Regions from separate parts of the Nonomuraea sp. NPDC049714 genome, predicted to be linked through region 3. Evidence: riboswitches for the same ligand, from Rfam matches in the RefSeq annotation. Region 3 holds a riboswitch; each other region holds the start of a gene.

Region 1 (4,833 bases), on a different contig from region 3:
CGTGCCGGCCCCTCGGGGCCGCGCCGCGTCTATCTGGCCGAGGTGGACCCAGGTGTCCCTGCCTGGGAGCTCGCCCTGGAGGCGCAGGACGAACTGCTGGAGATGGGCGAGCACGATCCGCAGGTCGAGGTCTACTGGACCGGCGACGACCTGCCCTCGTACCACCGGTCCGCACACGCGTCCGCCATCCTCCTGTGGAGGCGCCCCGATCCTGCGTGAGGCGCCGCCGGACGGCCCTTCCGGGAGGTCTCTCAGGGGAGTTTCGCCGCCTGTGGCTTGCCGTGCTCCCCGAACAGCTCCCGCATCTGGCGAGGGTCGTGCGCGGTCGCGAGCGACAGGGTCAGCAGGAGCCGCGGCCTGCGCCTGCTGGAACCGCTGCGGCGAGGGGGTGCCCCTCATGCTTCGAGAAACGGCCGTCCAGGTAAGTCACGCCGACCGGTGACCTGGGAGGAGCGGCCTCCCCACCTCCGGGTGGCTACGCTGGTCGGGTGACCCTCGAACTCCCATACGACGAAGTGCCGGCAGATCCCGAGCAGCGCAGGCCGTGGTTGAGGAAGATCGCGTGGTGGGTGGCCACGGTCTTCGTCGGCGGCTTCGCGATCGCGCAGGGCCTCACCAGCGGCGTGGTGGCCTCCGTCGCCGTCCTGCTGTTCTTCGCGTTGCCCGACATCGCCCGCGTGATCAGGCTGCGTAAGACCACCCTGCTGTACCGCGCGGTGCACGAGCCGTGGGTGCCGCTCGTGTTCGTGATCGTCTACTCCCTCAGCCCGCTGTTCTGGGCGCCGCTGTTCACCGCCGGGCTCGGCTGGCTCACCCGGTCCCTGCTCATCCGGGCCCTCCGCTACGGACTGCCCCGGCTGCTCTGAGCGGCGCACCGGTCCGGGCCCCGCTGTCCGTACGACGCGGCGGGCGGTCGCGTACACCGTCCGCGCGCCGCGCTTCAGGAACCCGGACCATCCTGCGCGTGCTGCCCTGCGTCGACGCCGGCACCGCGACGCCCGAGGTCCTCGACGTCCTGTCCGTCGAGCGCGACCGCATCGCGGCGAAGATGGCCGAGCTGGAGCATGCTCTGGCCCAGCTGGACCGGGTGATCGACTTCGCCCGGCACCCGGATCACTGTTCCCCCCGTACACCGGGTGCGACTCCCTCGTGGGCGGGCGATCATAACGATTCTTGACCGATTTATACCCGTTTGCTACGTTTGGGGCTTGCGAGCGGCGGTCCCGTACATGCGGCCGTTGCTGTTCATTGCCCGGACCGTGCCTTCGCGCGGCCGCCTAATCCGCCGTCAGGCGGAGCCGGGGACCCACTCTTCTGGGGTGAATCAGCGCATGTCCGCGCTGTAGGGCACTTCCACGCCCGAACCCGTCAGCTAACCCGGTAGGCGGTATGGAAGCTAGGAGCAACCCTTTTTCATGCGTCTCACCAACCGGCTCAGCCATGCCCTGCTCGGCCTCGCCGTCGCCACCGGCGCCCTGACCGTCGGCGCCGGTGCCGCGCAGGCCGCCTCGCCGGCCGCCACTGCCGCCACTGCCGTCACCGCCGACGCCACGGCCGCCGCCCAGACCCGATCCCCCGTCACCGACGCTCCCGCCGTGCTCGGCAGCGCCGCGTACCTGATGGACGCGGAGAGCGGCGAGGTGCGCTTCAGCAAGGAGGCCGACCTGCGCCGGCCGGTCGCCAGCATCACCAAGGCGATGACCGCCTACACCGTGCTCAAGCAGGCCAAGCCGACGGACAAGGTCAAGATCACCACTGCGGACGTCCGGTACGGCGCGCAAGGCGGGGCGTCGGTGGCCTACCTGCGCGCGGGTGACGTCCTCACCGTCGAGGACCTGCTGTACGGGCTGATGCTGCCTTCGGGGGCCGACGCGGCGCACGCGCTCGCCCGCGCCTACGGGCCGGGCGTGAAGACGTTCGTCGCCGAGATGAACGCCACCGCCCGCGAGCTCGGCATGAACGACACCATGTACGTCAACGCCGACGGCATGCCGTACCAGGGCGGCGGCTACTCCACCGCCCGTGACCAGGCGATGCTCGCCAAGGCGCTGCTGGACGACGAGACCCTCAGAACGGTCACCTCGACCCGCTACCACTCGGTCAGCGCCACGTCCGAGCACGGCTCGTACAGCTGGAAGAACACCAACCGGCTGCTCGGCAACCCGGGCGTCCTCGGCGTGAAGACCGGCTACACCCGGGCCGCGGGCTACACCCTCGCCTTCGCGGCCGAGCACGACGGCGACCGTCTCATCGGCGTACTCCTCGGCGAGACCGACTCCAGCCGCCGCTTCGAGACCGCGCAGGCCCTGCTGGACTGGGCGGCGGCCGCCGACGACCGGTGAGCCCGGCACGCGGTCCTAGAGCCACCGGGGCAGCTCCGGCGCCGGTCGGCCGCCGAGGCCGGTGACGGCGTCCGTCCCCCGGCCGGAGAGGTACGCCGCGAGGCCGGCGAGGGTGCCGGTCACCGGGATGGAGCCGCCGGCGCCCGCGGTGGACCACTCGCCGTCGTGGTCGGTGGCCGTGACGGTGAGCGCGGGGCCGTCACCGGCGCCGGACCGTTTGGCGGTGATGTCGCCGATCAAGGCGGCGAGAAAGTCGGCCGGGAGAGCGTCGAAGCCCACGCCCGCGCCCAGGTCGACCGCGTGGACCATGACCTCACGGGCCCGCATCCAGGGGATCTCGCCGGCCGGGACGGTGCGGCCCTGGGCGGTGCGGACCTGACGGGCCCACTGCCGCTCGTCCAGCTCGGCGAGCCGCTCCTGAAGCGTGCCGGCGGACCGCGTGGCCCAGGCGCGCAGCTCGGCCGCCGGCCGGGCGGCACCGGCCTCGATGTCGGCGTCACGCTGCGCCGGGGAGGCGTACATCGGCGTCTCCTCCCCGGTGCGCGCCCACTGTGCCAGGTTGACCAGCGCGTCGGCGTTGGCGGCGACGTGGGCCAGCAGGTGGCCGCCGGTCCAGCCGTCGAGCGCCGTCCGCCGGAGCAGCCGGTCGTCCGGCAGGGTGTCCAGGGCGCCGAAGAAGATCTCGGTACCCTGGGCCGTCCAGCGCAGGCTGTCGGCGCGGCTCCTGCCCGCGGCCATCAGGCCACCGACTCGGCGACGGCCTTGGCCTCGGACCGGCCCAGTCCGGTGATCTCGGTGGTCAGGACGCTGCCGTCGGCGAGGTACCGGGCGGGCTTCCGGGCGTGCCCGACCCCGCCGGGGGTGCCGGTGGCGATGACGTCACCCGGGTTGAGCGTGACGATCGTGGAGACGTAGCGCACCAGGTCGACGGGGTCGAACACGAGGTCCGAGGTGTCGGCTCGCTGCACGGTCTCGCCGTCGACGGATCCGGTCAGGGTGAGCGACGGCCGGGTGCCGCCGGGCAGCTCGTCGGGGGTGACCAGGTACGGGCCGAACGGCGTGCTGCCTTCCCAGGTCTTGCCCTGCAGCCACATCGCCGAGCGGTACTGCCAGTCGCGCATGGTGACGTCGTTGAACAGGGCGAACCCGGCGATGGCCGCGACGGCGTCGGTCTCGCCGGCGCGCCGCACGGTCTTCCCGATGACGACCGCGAGCTCGGCCTCCCAGTCCACCTGCCCGGATTCCGGCGGGAGCCGGATCTCGTCGTCGGCCCCGATGAGCGCCTCGGCGTACTTGGCGAACAACGTGGGGTGGCGCGGCAGCTCCCGGCCCATTTCGAGGATGTGGTTGCGGTAGTTCAGGCCGACACAGACGATCTTGCCGGGGCGGGGGACGACCGGCGCGTAACCGACGCTCGCCACTGTGCTTCCCGTCGCCCGCGCGGCTCGCGCGGCCCAGTCCGGCTGGGCGAGCAGCTCGCCGACGTCGTTGAGGCCGAGGTCTACCAGGGTCTCCCCTTCGACGCGCACGGCCCGGGTGGCGCCGCCGGCGGTGCGGATGGTGGCGAGCTTCATGCGTTCCGTCCTTCCACGTGGGCGCGGTCGAGGTGCAGCGCCTCGAAGATCGGCCCGTCACTGAATCTGAAGAGATCGAGGGCGCCCGCGTCGGAGTCGGACGCCGAGGCCTCGGACCTGGCCGAGAACGACGTCCAGGACGGGACGACGAACAGATCGCCCCGGGTGACCGACCAGGACACGTCGCCGACCGTGACCCGCCCGCTGCCGTCGAAGACCTGGTACACCGAGGAGCCGACCTCCTGGCGAGGCGCGGTCTCCGCGCCGCTCCGGATCCGGTGCATCTCCACCCGGATGGTCGGCAGCACGTCGCCGCCCGTGGTGGGATTGGTGTAGCGCACCGCCGCGTGGCCGGGCTCCACGGTCCCGGCATGGCCTTCGGCCTCGAGGTCGAGCTGGTCCGTCAGCGCGCGGTCGGTGTCGGCCCACCGGTAGGCCAGCAACGGGGTGCCGGGCTGGGATCCGGTGACCGAGACCGGGCGCAGGCCGGGATGGCCCCACAGCCGCTCCGATCGGGACCGTTCGGGGGTGGTGCGTTCGGCCGCGCTGATCTCCTCCCGGCCGAACTCGAAGAACTGGGCGTCGGTGGCGTACTGGAAGGGGATGTCCAGGCCGTCGATCCACGCCATCGGCTCGCCGGTGGCGTTGTGGTGGGCGTGCCAGTTCCATCCCGCCTGGGGCAGGAAGTCCCCGCGGCGCATCGGCACCGGATCGCGGCCGACCACGGTCCAGACGCCCTCGCCCTCGACGACGAACCGGAACGCGTGCTGGGTGTGCCGGTGCTCCGGGGCGTCCTCGCCCGGCATCAGGTACTGGATCGCCGCCCACAGCGTCGGCGTCGCGAACGGCCGGCCGGCCAGCGCCGGGTTCGCCAGCGCGATCGCCCGCCGCTCCCCGCCCCGGCCGACGGGCACCAG
Region 2 (4,833 bases), on a different contig from region 3:
CCGCAGAGCCGGCTGGCACGCGTGGTGGCCGCCGCCGTGCGCCAGGCCGACTCGCACGGCGACGAGGCCGCCGGGGTGCGCGTACTGGAGAACGGGCTGGCCCGGCACGCCGACGCGCCGCCCGCCGAGCGGCTGCCCGCCCTGGTCTACCTCGCCGAGCTGCGGCTGCGCACCGGCGAACGGGAGGCGGCGGCCACCCTGCTCGCCGAGGTCGGCGCGCTGGAGCTGTCCCCCGCCGACCGCGAGACCCTCGCCACCGACCTCGCCACGGCCGCCGAGCTCACCGCCGAACTGCGCGCCTCCCAGCCGGCCGGCTGACCTTCACAGCGGCCAGAGCCGCGCCCTTTCAGCGCGCCGAGCCGCTGACCGGGGTGGTCATGTGGATGATCATGGCGTGCAGATAGGCGCGGAAGTCCTCCAGTTCCTCCGTGCTCGGCGGCCGTCCGCGCCGCCCCTGACCGCGATGCGGGTCGAGGTACCGCATGCCGCCGGCCAGGAACCCGTACACGCACCACACCACGGTCCAGAGCAGATGCTCGGCGTCGATGTCGGCCGGTATGAGGTCCCGTACGGCGTTGAGCAGGAGGGCCGACAGCGGCCGCGAGTACAGGTCCTCCAAGCCGGGCACGTCGGCGGCGTCCCCCATCCATCGGTGCAGCCACAGCGCCAGGATCTGCGGATGGGTGGCGTAGAAGTCCAGGTAGGCGTCCGCCAGCTCGATCAGCCCCTCCCTGGCCGGGGTGAAGGCGGCCACCGCCGCGTTCAGGACCTCACGCTCGGCGCGATGCGCCCGCAGCATCACCTCCGCGTACAGCTGATGCTTGCCGCCGGCCCGCGCGGTCAGCCACTCCACGTCGACCCCGGCGGCGTCGGCGATCAGGCGCATCGACGTCCCGTCGAACCCCAGCTCGGCGAACAACCGTGCCGCGACGCCCACCAGCCGGTCCGCCTCAGGATCCATCGTCATGGTTCATCACTCTAAGTGACGGACAATCTTCCTGTGCGAATCGACCGCCTGATGACGGCCGGATGACGGCCGGCGGGCGCCTGCTCAGGCGGTGCGGCCGAGGGCGCGGAGCTGCCCGGGGGTGAGCGGGGAGACGTTCTGGTCGACGGGGTTGTCGGAGTACTGGTGGATGGCCCAGGACTTCCAGTCGGCCGGCGGGGTGACCGTGCCCTTGGCCTTGCTGTAGTGGGCGACCCAGAGCGGGTACTCGGCCAGCCCCTTGCCGTAGGTGTCGGCGAAGTTCCAGCCGCTGTAGAACATCGGGGTGATGCCGGTCTTGTCCTTCACGTGGGCGAGCCAGGTCTTGGCCCAGCCGTTGACCTCGGCGACGGAGCGGCCGTCGGTGGTCTCCAGGTCCAGCACCAGCAGGTCGCCGGGCTTGGCGGGCTGGGAGTTCACCATGGACAGGAAGTGCTCGGCCTCGGCGATGGGGTCGTTGGCCGGGTGGCCGTAGTGGTAAGCGCCGCGGACGATGCCCTTGGCGTCCAGTTCCCGCCAGTGCCGGGCGAAGGCGTGGTCGCGGAAGGTCACGCCCTCGGTCGCCTTGATGATGCCGAATTCGGCGGGGCTGGCGTTCCAGTCGTGGTCGGGCTGGTAGTTCGAGACGTCCTGGCCGTACGTGAGCGGGACGGTGCGTTCCTGGGCGACGGGCGCGTTCTCCGGCGGCGCCGCGTGGGCGGGGCCTGCCATGGCCAGGCTCGCGGCTGCGAGGGCGAGTCCGGCGAGGGCGCGGGTGAGGGGTGTGCGCAGGCGGGGGTCGAGCATGAGGGGGTTGACTCCTTGCTTCCATGCCGCCTACCGGGTTAGCTGACGGGTTCGGGCTGGGAAGTGCCCTACGGGCGCAGCTGGGCTGGCGTCCGATTCACCCCGGAAAAGAATGGGTCCCCGGCTCCGCGTGAGCGGATTAGGCGGCCGCGCACTGCCCTGGCTGGCAGGGGGTCCCACCAGGGCAGCGCGCGGTCCGGTCAATGATTCGGCAACGGATGGTCTAGGGGAGCCCCGTTCCGGCTGCCGTAATGACCGAGAAGGTATATAACCCCCAATGTCCCCGCAAGAGGGACAAACATCCACATAGACCCCGACTCCATCTGTCGGACGCCGCAACCCCTTGCCTGTAAGGGATTCCCGCCTCTAGGTAGATCTTTGACCGAGCAGGGGGCGCGACGGTCAGCCGTCCATCGCCTCGGCGAGTGAGCGGGGGCGCAGGTCGGTCCAGTGGGCCTCGACGTAGTCCAGGCACGCCTGCCGGGTGTTCTCCGCGAAGGCGACCGTCCACCCGGCGGGGACCTCGGCGAAGACGGGCCACAGCGAGTGCTGCCCCTCGGCGTTGACCAGAACCAGGAAGCGGCCTTCCGCGTCGTCGAACGGGTTGGTGCTCATGTACGGATTCCTCCTCGGAAGCAGTCAGGGACAGAGGATCAGCGGGACGCCGCTCGCGACAGGGCGTAGGGGTTCGGGCTGCGCAGCCGGCCGGCCATCGACTGGACGATCTCGCCCACCCGGACCGCCGTGTTGGACAGCAGGGTGGAGGTGAGGCCGTGGGTGTGCTCGGTGGCCCCCTGGACGTAGATGCCGCAGCGCATCGCCGGCGACGTCGCGATCCGGTAGTCGCGGCCGACCCGCAGCCCGCCGCCGGGAAGCCGCTCGCAGTGCTCGCCGATGGCGCCCAGCAGGGTCAGCGGGTCGGCCGGGCGATAGCCGGTGGCGAAGACGACGACGTCGGCGTCCAGCGGGGCACGCTCACCCGTCGGCAGGAACTCCACCGTGGCGCGCACCTCCGTCTCGCCCGGTTCCACCTCGACGAGCCGGGAGGCGTTGAGGATGCGCAGCCGCTCGGTGCCCCGCACCTTCTCCTGGTAGTGGCGGCGGTAGAGCTCGTCGATGACCTCCAGGTCCACCACCGAGTAGTTGGTGGAGGCGTGGTAGCCGAGCAGCCGCGACTTCACCTCGTCGGGGGCGGAGTAGAAGTGGTCGACCGCCGTGGGGTCGAAGATGCGGTTGGCGAAGGAGCTGTCGTCGGCGGGGGTGTAGCCGTACTTGGCGAAGACCGCGCACACCTCGGCGTCCGGGAAGGTGTCGTGCAGGTGGCCGGTCACCTCCGCGGCGCTCTGGCCGGCGCCCACCACGATGATCCTTCGCGGGTCGCGCAGCCCGGGGAGCCGGTCGAGCAGCTCCTCGCTGTGCCAGACGCGCTCGTCGCTCACCATGCCCTCCGGCAGGACCGGTTCGAGCCCGGCGGCGACGACCAGGTCACGGGTGCGCCGGGTGGTCAGCGTGCCGTCGCTCTGACGGACGACCACGTCCAGGTACTCGACCGTCCCGGCCACGGCCACCGGGGTGACGGCGACGACCTCGGATCCGTACTCCACCTGATCGGCGAAGGGCGCGGCCGCCCATTCGAGGTAGTCGTGGAACTCCATCCGGGAGGGGAACATGGTCTTGTGGTTGATGAAGTCGAGCAGGCGTCCCTTGTCCTGCAGATAGGTGAGAAAGCTGAACTCACTCGCCGGATTCCGCATGGTGACCAGATCCTTGAGGAAGGACACCTGCATGGTGGTCCCTTCCAGCAGCATGCCCCGGTGCCATCCGAAGGCGGGCTGTTTGTCGAGGAACACGGCGTCTATCAGATGGCCCGTCCGCGCATGGTGCTCGCGTAAGGCGATCGCAAGGGCGAGGTTGGACGGCCCGAAGCCGATGCCTACGAGGTCGTGGACGTGCTGATCCGTAGAGGACAATGTAGCGCCTTCCTGGCGGGCCGATTCAGGGGTGGATGACCTACCTGAATTAGGTTAGCCTGACCTAATTAAGGCGAGCCTAACCTGATCGGATCCCCTCGACAAGGAGACACCCATGCGGGTCGTGATGTTCGGTTACCAGACCTGGGGGCACCGCACCCTCCAGGCGCTGCTGGACTCCGAGCACGAGGTCGTCCTCGTGGTGACACACCCACAGAGCGACCACGCGTACGAGAGGATCTGGAGCGACTCGGTCGCCGAGCTGGCGCAGGCCAACGGCGTCCCGGTGCTGCTGCGCGACCGGCCGGACGACGAGGAGCTGATGACCCGGCTCAAGGACGCCGACCCCGATCTCATCGTCGCCAACAACTGGCGGACCTGGATCCCGCCGCAGATCTTCCGCCTGCCCCGCCACGGCACCCTCAACGTGCACGACTCGCTGCTGCCGGCCTACGCGGGCTTCTCGCCGCTGATCTGGGCGCTGATCAACGGCGAGGAGGAGGTCGGCGTCACCGCGCACATGATGGACGAGGACCTGGACGCCGGCGACATCGTGGTGCAGCGCGCCGTGCCCGTCGGGCCCGAGGACACCGCCACCGACCTGTTCCACCGCACGGTCGACCTGATCGGCCCGATCGTCGCCGAGGCGCTGGACCTGATCGCCTCCGGCCGGACCGACTGGACGCCGCAGGACCGGTCGAAGGCCAGCTTCTTCCACAAGCGGTCGATCGAGGACGGCGACATCGACTGGACCTGGCCCGCGGAGGACATCGCCCGGCTGGTCCGGGCCCAGTCCGATCCGTACCCCAACGCCTTCACCCACTACAACGGGCGCCGCGTCCGCGTGCTCAAGGCCTCGGTGTCCCAGGGCGTCTACGGCGGCACCCCCGGCCGGGTCTTCATCCGCGAGGGCGGCGGCGTGGTGATCGTCGCCGGCGCGGAGGCCCGCCGGGGCCGCAGCCATGGGCTGGTGATCGAACGCGTCCGCACCGAGGACGGCACGGACCTGCCCGCCACCGAGCTCTTCCGCACCATGGGCGGCTATCTCACCCGGGGGGCATAACACCGCGATAGGGGCAAATTGCCAGCTCT
Region 3 (4,833 bases):
CAGAGAGTTCGCGATCCGCTCATGGCCGGAATTCCTGTTACCTCGGCTGACCCCGATGCTGGCTCAGCGTAAGTCCAAGGAGTTTGCCGATAACGGGCGTAGGCGAGCAGGACGCTGTTGTGGTCGGGACGGGCATCGATGCCGAGCTGGGTTAGGCGGCGGGACAAGCTGCTGGGGTGCCGGGGCTGGCCGGGGAAGAGCCAGGTTCCGTCGTGGAGGTGGCGAGCGGTGACCTCGCTGCGCAGGGTGGGGAGTTGGTTGATCAGGTCGGCGAGTGGGCCAGGAAGAACGACGGTCGTGGCACCGAGGCTGAGTTCGGTGCGCCCGTCGTCGCGATGATGGATGCGGCTGCGGGTGAGTAGGGCGATCCGGCTAACCTGCTGAGCGAACAGCAGGACCAAGAGGCCGGCGACCCGGTCGGCGGTCGGGAGGGTGTCTTCGGTCAACAGGCGTCGTGCTTGCGCCCATCGGTGGTCGTCCGGGGTGAACTGGGACCCCTCGGTGCTGTTCGCGAGCTGAGGACTGCCAAGCCAGGCGTCCAGGTCGATCTGTCGACAGGTGGCCAGGGTGCGGCCTCGGCTGGCAGGCAGTTGGCCACGCACCAACGCACAGGACGACCTCGGCAGAGTCCACCCTCACATACCGACGACCAGCTAAAACGCCTTCTTCAAGAGTGCGAATAGCTCATCAGATGCTATTCGTCCTCCTATCAGTGCATGGATACGTGCACGTGGTCGTAGTGGTTCTCGGTGACGCTGCCGCGGTCGGACATCGTGCTCCAGCCGGAGCCGTGGTTGATCCGCTGCTTCCAGATGACGTACTTGACGCCGAGCTTGTCGCGGTTGTCGACGGTCCACTCCGCGATGCTGTCGCCGAGCGCGTTGTGGACGGCGCTGGGGAGGCTGCCGCCGGTGCTCATCATGAAGTCGCACGCCCGGCCCAGCGGGTGCTCGCCGCCGCCACCCGAGCGGAAGCAGCCGACCGCGAACGGCAGCTTGAAGTTCTTCTGCAACTGCTCGCGCATCAGCCGGGTGCGGGCGGTGATGTTGTCGGGGCCCGACGGCAGCTGAGGCGCCCAGCTGCCGTCGGAGCGGCGGCCGGTGCTGAACGGGACGAGGTCCTTGAGCTTCTTCTGGATGTCGCCGATGACGTCCTCGGCCTCGTCGCGCTGCTCGGCCACCTCGGCGGTGTCGGCGCTGATGTCGCGGGCCAGCGCCGCCGCCTCGTCCGCGGCGTTCTTCTTCTCGTCGCGCGCGTCGAACACGTCCTGAACCAGGGCCGTCTGATCGGCGGTGACCTGCTCCAGCAGGGCCGCGGCGGCGCCGTCGGGCGGCACCACCAACGCCGGAAGCGGCATGCCGCCGTTCTGATAACGCAGATTGGCGAGCTCGGCGACGCGCCCACGGGCGGCGGTGAGCGCCTCCTCGGCGGCGGCGAGCCGTTTCTCGGCCGCCTCGGCGGCCTGCTTGGCCTTGGCCAGCTCGACCCGCTTGAGGTTGTAGCGCTCGATGAGCTTGTCGACCTTCTGGTTCAGCCCTTTGAGCTCGTTACGGAGCTCGGCCTCGCTCGGTTTGGGCTCAGCGGTGGTGGAGGTGGTGGTGACGGTGGTCGCGGACGACACCGTCGCTGGAATGAAGATCACCGCCGCCGCGCTGATGACGCCGATGGCAAGGTGCGCGGGGGACGCTGCCGCCACGAACGGGTTCCTCTCCCTCAGCCGACCGGGTTAGCTGACGGGTTCGGGTCAGAGAGCTCCCTACCACCGAAGTGGATTCACCCCAGATGCGGTGGGTCCCCGGCTCCAGGCGACTCGCCCGGATTAGGCGTGGCACAGCGTTACGGCCATGCCTCAAGGGATATTAGTGGTAGATCCCGGGTAACGCGACTCCAATCGGAAATCAATCAGTGATCTACCTGTGATCGAAGCATGCGCGCGGCCTCTTCCGGGAGCACGTCGTTGACGAAGGCGCCCATGGCCGACTCCGATCCTGCCAGGAACTTCAGCTTGCCGGGCGCCCGCCGGATGCTGAACAGCTCCAGGTGCAGATAGCCCAGCTCACGGTCCTGCCGCACCGGCGCCTGGTGCCAGGCGGAGATGTACGGCATCGCGACGTCGAACAGGCCGTCCAGGGCCCGCAGGACCGAGGTGTAGAGCGGCGCGAAGGCGGACCGCTCGGCCTCCGACAGCGCGGCCAGGTCCGGTACCTGCCGGTGCGGGTAGAGGTGCACCTCGAACGGCCAGCGGGCGGCGGCGGGCACGAAGGCCGTCCACAGCTCGTTCGCCGCCACCACCCGGGGCCCGGCCCGCTCGGCGTCGAGCACGTCGGCGTACAGGTTGCGGCCCTGATGCCGCTCGGCGTACCGGCGGGCGGCGGCGAGCTGCAGCTTGGTCCTGGGAGTCACGTACGGGTAGGCGTAGATCTGGCCGTGCGGGTGGAAGAGCGTGATGCCGATCTCCTCGCCGCGGTTCTCGAAGCAGAAGACCTGCTCCACGCCCTCGATCGCGGACAGCTCCGCCGTGCGGTCCGCCCAGGCCTCCATGACCAGCTCGACCTGCTCGTCGGAGAGCCGGGAGAAGGAGGAGGAGTGCTCGGCGGTGAAGCACACCACCTCACACCGTCCCAACCCCGGCCGGACCTCACTCAGCCCGCCCGCTTCCTCATAAGAGCCGATATTTCCGGAAAAGGACGGGAAGCGGTTCTCGAACACCACCACGTCGTAGTCGTGCGCCGGGATCTCCGACGACCGGGTGTCGGACGACGGGCAGAGCGGGCATTCGTCGGCCGGCGGCAGGAACGTACGCGTCTGCCGGTGCCCCGCCATCGCGATCCACTCTTCGGTCAGCGGGTCGTAGCGCAGCTCGGAGGCCACCGGCCGCGGCCCGAGGGGTCGCCGGTCGATCGCGCTCCGGTCGGCGTCGTCGCGCCGGTCGAAGTAGATCAGCTCCCGGCCGTCGGCCAGATGGGTGATGGTGCGCTTCACTGCGAGCCCTCCGCGATGATCAGTTCGCCGGCCCGTTCGGCCAGCTCCATACGTGCGTCCTCGGGCAGCCCCGCGTCGCTGATGACCACGTCGGCCTCGGTCAGCTCGGCGATGGTGCTGATGCCGATCGTGTTCCACTTGGTGTGGTCGGCCGGTACGACCAGCCGGTGCGCGGCGGTCACCAGCTCCCGGTCGGTCTCGGACTCGAGCAGGTTGGGCGTGGTGAACCCGGCCCGCGCGCTCATCCCGTGCACGCCCAGGAAGAGGGTGTCCACGTGCAGCCGGCGGATCGCCGCCACGGCCACCGGGCCGACCAGCGCGTCGGAGGGCGTGCGGACGCCGCCGGTGAGCACCACGGTCCGGTCGGCGCGGGGGTTGCGATGGAAGACGTCGGCGACCGGGACCGAGTTGGTGATCACCGTGAGCTCGGGCACTCCGATCAGGTGGTGGGCCAGCGCCCACGTCGTGGTGCCCGCCGAGAGCGCGACCGCGGTGCCCGGCCGCACGAGCCGGGCGGCGCGGCGGGCGATCAGCTCCTTCTCCTGCTGCTGGCGGGCGGACTTGGCGGTGAAGCCGGGCTCCTCGGTGGAGCCGGGGCCGAGCGCCGTCGCGCCGCCGTGCACCTTCTCCAGCAGCCCGCGTTCGGCGAGCACCTCAAGGTCGCGGCGGATGGTCATGTCGGAGACGCCGAGCTCGCGTACGAGATCGGCCACCCGGACGCCGCCGGCGCCGCGGACGCGTTCGAGAATCGCCTGTTGCCGCTGCTGTGCGAGCACGCCCCCGCTCCTTCCAACAGATTCCACCAAATTATGACACGCATATGTTGGGGAATGTTAGGTCATTGGATGGGCTTGTGCTTGACCGGCCCAGGAGAGACGTTGGAGGACGGCAAGCCGCACCCCGAGTCCGGGAGGGATGAGCCCATGGCCAGGCGCGCCCGTAAGGGCAAGGCACGCAGGAAGAAGAAGGCCAACCACGGCAAGCGCCCCACCGCGCGCTGACGGTTCACCCGCCCGCGGTGAGCTCCCTCACCACGGGCGGAACCTACCCCGGCAGCTCGCTGAGGGCCTCGTCGATGCGCTCCTGCGACAGCGTCAGATCCTCCATCCGGCCGGACAGGTAGCGGTCGTAGGCGCCCAGGTCGAAGTGGCCGTGGCCGCACAGCGCGGTGAGGATCACCTTGTCCTCGCCGCTCTCCTTGCAGCGCAACGCCTCGGCGATGGTCTCGGCCAGCGCGTGCGTGGGCTCCGGCGCGGGGACGATGCCCTCGGTGCGGGCGAACCGCACGCCCGCCTCGAAACACTCCGACTGCGACTTGGTGACCGCCTCGAACAGGCCCAGTTCGTACAGGTGCGACAGCAGCGGCGACATGCCGTGATAGCGCAGCCCGCCCGCGTGGATGGGGTCGGGCACGAAGTCGTGGCCCAGCGTGTGCATCTTCAGCAGCGGCGTGAGCCCCGCCGTGTCGCCGAAGTCGTAGGCGTAACGGCCCCGCGTGAACGAGGGGCAGGCGGCGGGCTCGACGGCGCGCAGCGTCGGATCGATCTTCCCGGCCAGCTTCTCGCGCAGGAACGGGAAGACCAGACCGGCGAAGTTCGAGCCGCCGCCGGTGCAGCCGATGATCACGTCGGGCATCTCGTCGAGCTGGGCCAGCGCCTCCTCGCCGATCACCGTCTGGTGCATGAGCACATGGTTCAGCACCGAGCCGAGCGCGTAACGGGTGTCGGCCTCGGCGGCGGCCACCTCGACCGCCTCACTGATCGCGATGCCCAGGCTGCCCGGCGAGTCGGGCTCCCCGGCCAGCACCTTGCTCCCCGCCATCGTCACCGGGGACGGGCTGGCGTGTACCGT

Evidence for each region. A riboswitch is a leader RNA that binds a small molecule or an ion and turns the genes downstream of it on or off. The one in region 3 is predicted to bind cyclic di-AMP.
Region 1: it holds a riboswitch for cyclic di-AMP, as region 3 does, so the genes downstream of both, ACIBQX_RS01135 (D-alanyl-D-alanine carboxypeptidase family protein) here and ACIBQX_RS46755 (coiled-coil domain-containing protein) in region 3, are expected to answer to the same signal.
Region 2: it holds a riboswitch for cyclic di-AMP, as region 3 does, so the genes downstream of both, ACIBQX_RS37035 (glycoside hydrolase family 25 protein) here and ACIBQX_RS46755 (coiled-coil domain-containing protein) in region 3, are expected to answer to the same signal.

What each region holds. Positions count from the first base shown of each region.
Region 1 covers NZ_JBITLM010000001.1:213,634-218,466, forward strand. Annotated here, with positions in the region: gene ACIBQX_RS01120 (hypothetical protein) at 1-219, shown strand, start outside; gene ACIBQX_RS01125 (hypothetical protein) at 489-866, shown strand; gene ACIBQX_RS01130 (hypothetical protein) at 965-1,177, shown strand; cyclic di-AMP (ydaO/yuaA leader) riboswitch at 1,265-1,402, shown strand; gene ACIBQX_RS01135 (D-alanyl-D-alanine carboxypeptidase family protein) at 1,416-2,342, shown strand; gene ACIBQX_RS01140 (maleylpyruvate isomerase family mycothiol-dependent enzyme) at 2,358-3,080, opposite strand; gene ACIBQX_RS01145 (fumarylacetoacetate hydrolase family protein) at 3,080-3,916, opposite strand; gene ACIBQX_RS01150 (cupin domain-containing protein) at 3,913-4,833, opposite strand, start outside.
Region 2 covers NZ_JBITLM010000012.1:37,187-42,019, forward strand. Annotated here, with positions in the region: gene ACIBQX_RS37025 (bleomycin resistance protein) at 1-318, shown strand, start outside; gene ACIBQX_RS37030 (TetR/AcrR family transcriptional regulator) at 347-967, opposite strand; gene ACIBQX_RS37035 (glycoside hydrolase family 25 protein) at 1,052-1,771, opposite strand; cyclic di-AMP (ydaO/yuaA leader) riboswitch at 1,784-1,927, opposite strand; gene ACIBQX_RS37040 (MbtH family protein) at 2,174-2,386, opposite strand; gene ACIBQX_RS37045 (lysine N(6)-hydroxylase/L-ornithine N(5)-oxygenase family protein) at 2,425-3,741, opposite strand; gene ACIBQX_RS37050 (methionyl-tRNA formyltransferase) at 3,857-4,804, shown strand.
Region 3 covers NZ_JBITLM010000019.1:120,184-125,016, forward strand. Annotated here, with positions in the region: gene ACIBQX_RS46750 (hypothetical protein) at 1-446, opposite strand, end outside; gene ACIBQX_RS46755 (coiled-coil domain-containing protein) at 710-1,696, opposite strand; cyclic di-AMP (ydaO/yuaA leader) riboswitch at 1,702-1,836, opposite strand; gene galT (galactose-1-phosphate uridylyltransferase) at 1,903-2,982, opposite strand; gene ACIBQX_RS46765 (DeoR/GlpR family DNA-binding transcription regulator) at 2,979-3,758, opposite strand; gene ACIBQX_RS46770 (50S ribosomal protein bL37) at 3,861-3,983, shown strand; gene ACIBQX_RS46775 (TrpB-like pyridoxal phosphate-dependent enzyme) at 4,027-4,833, opposite strand, start outside.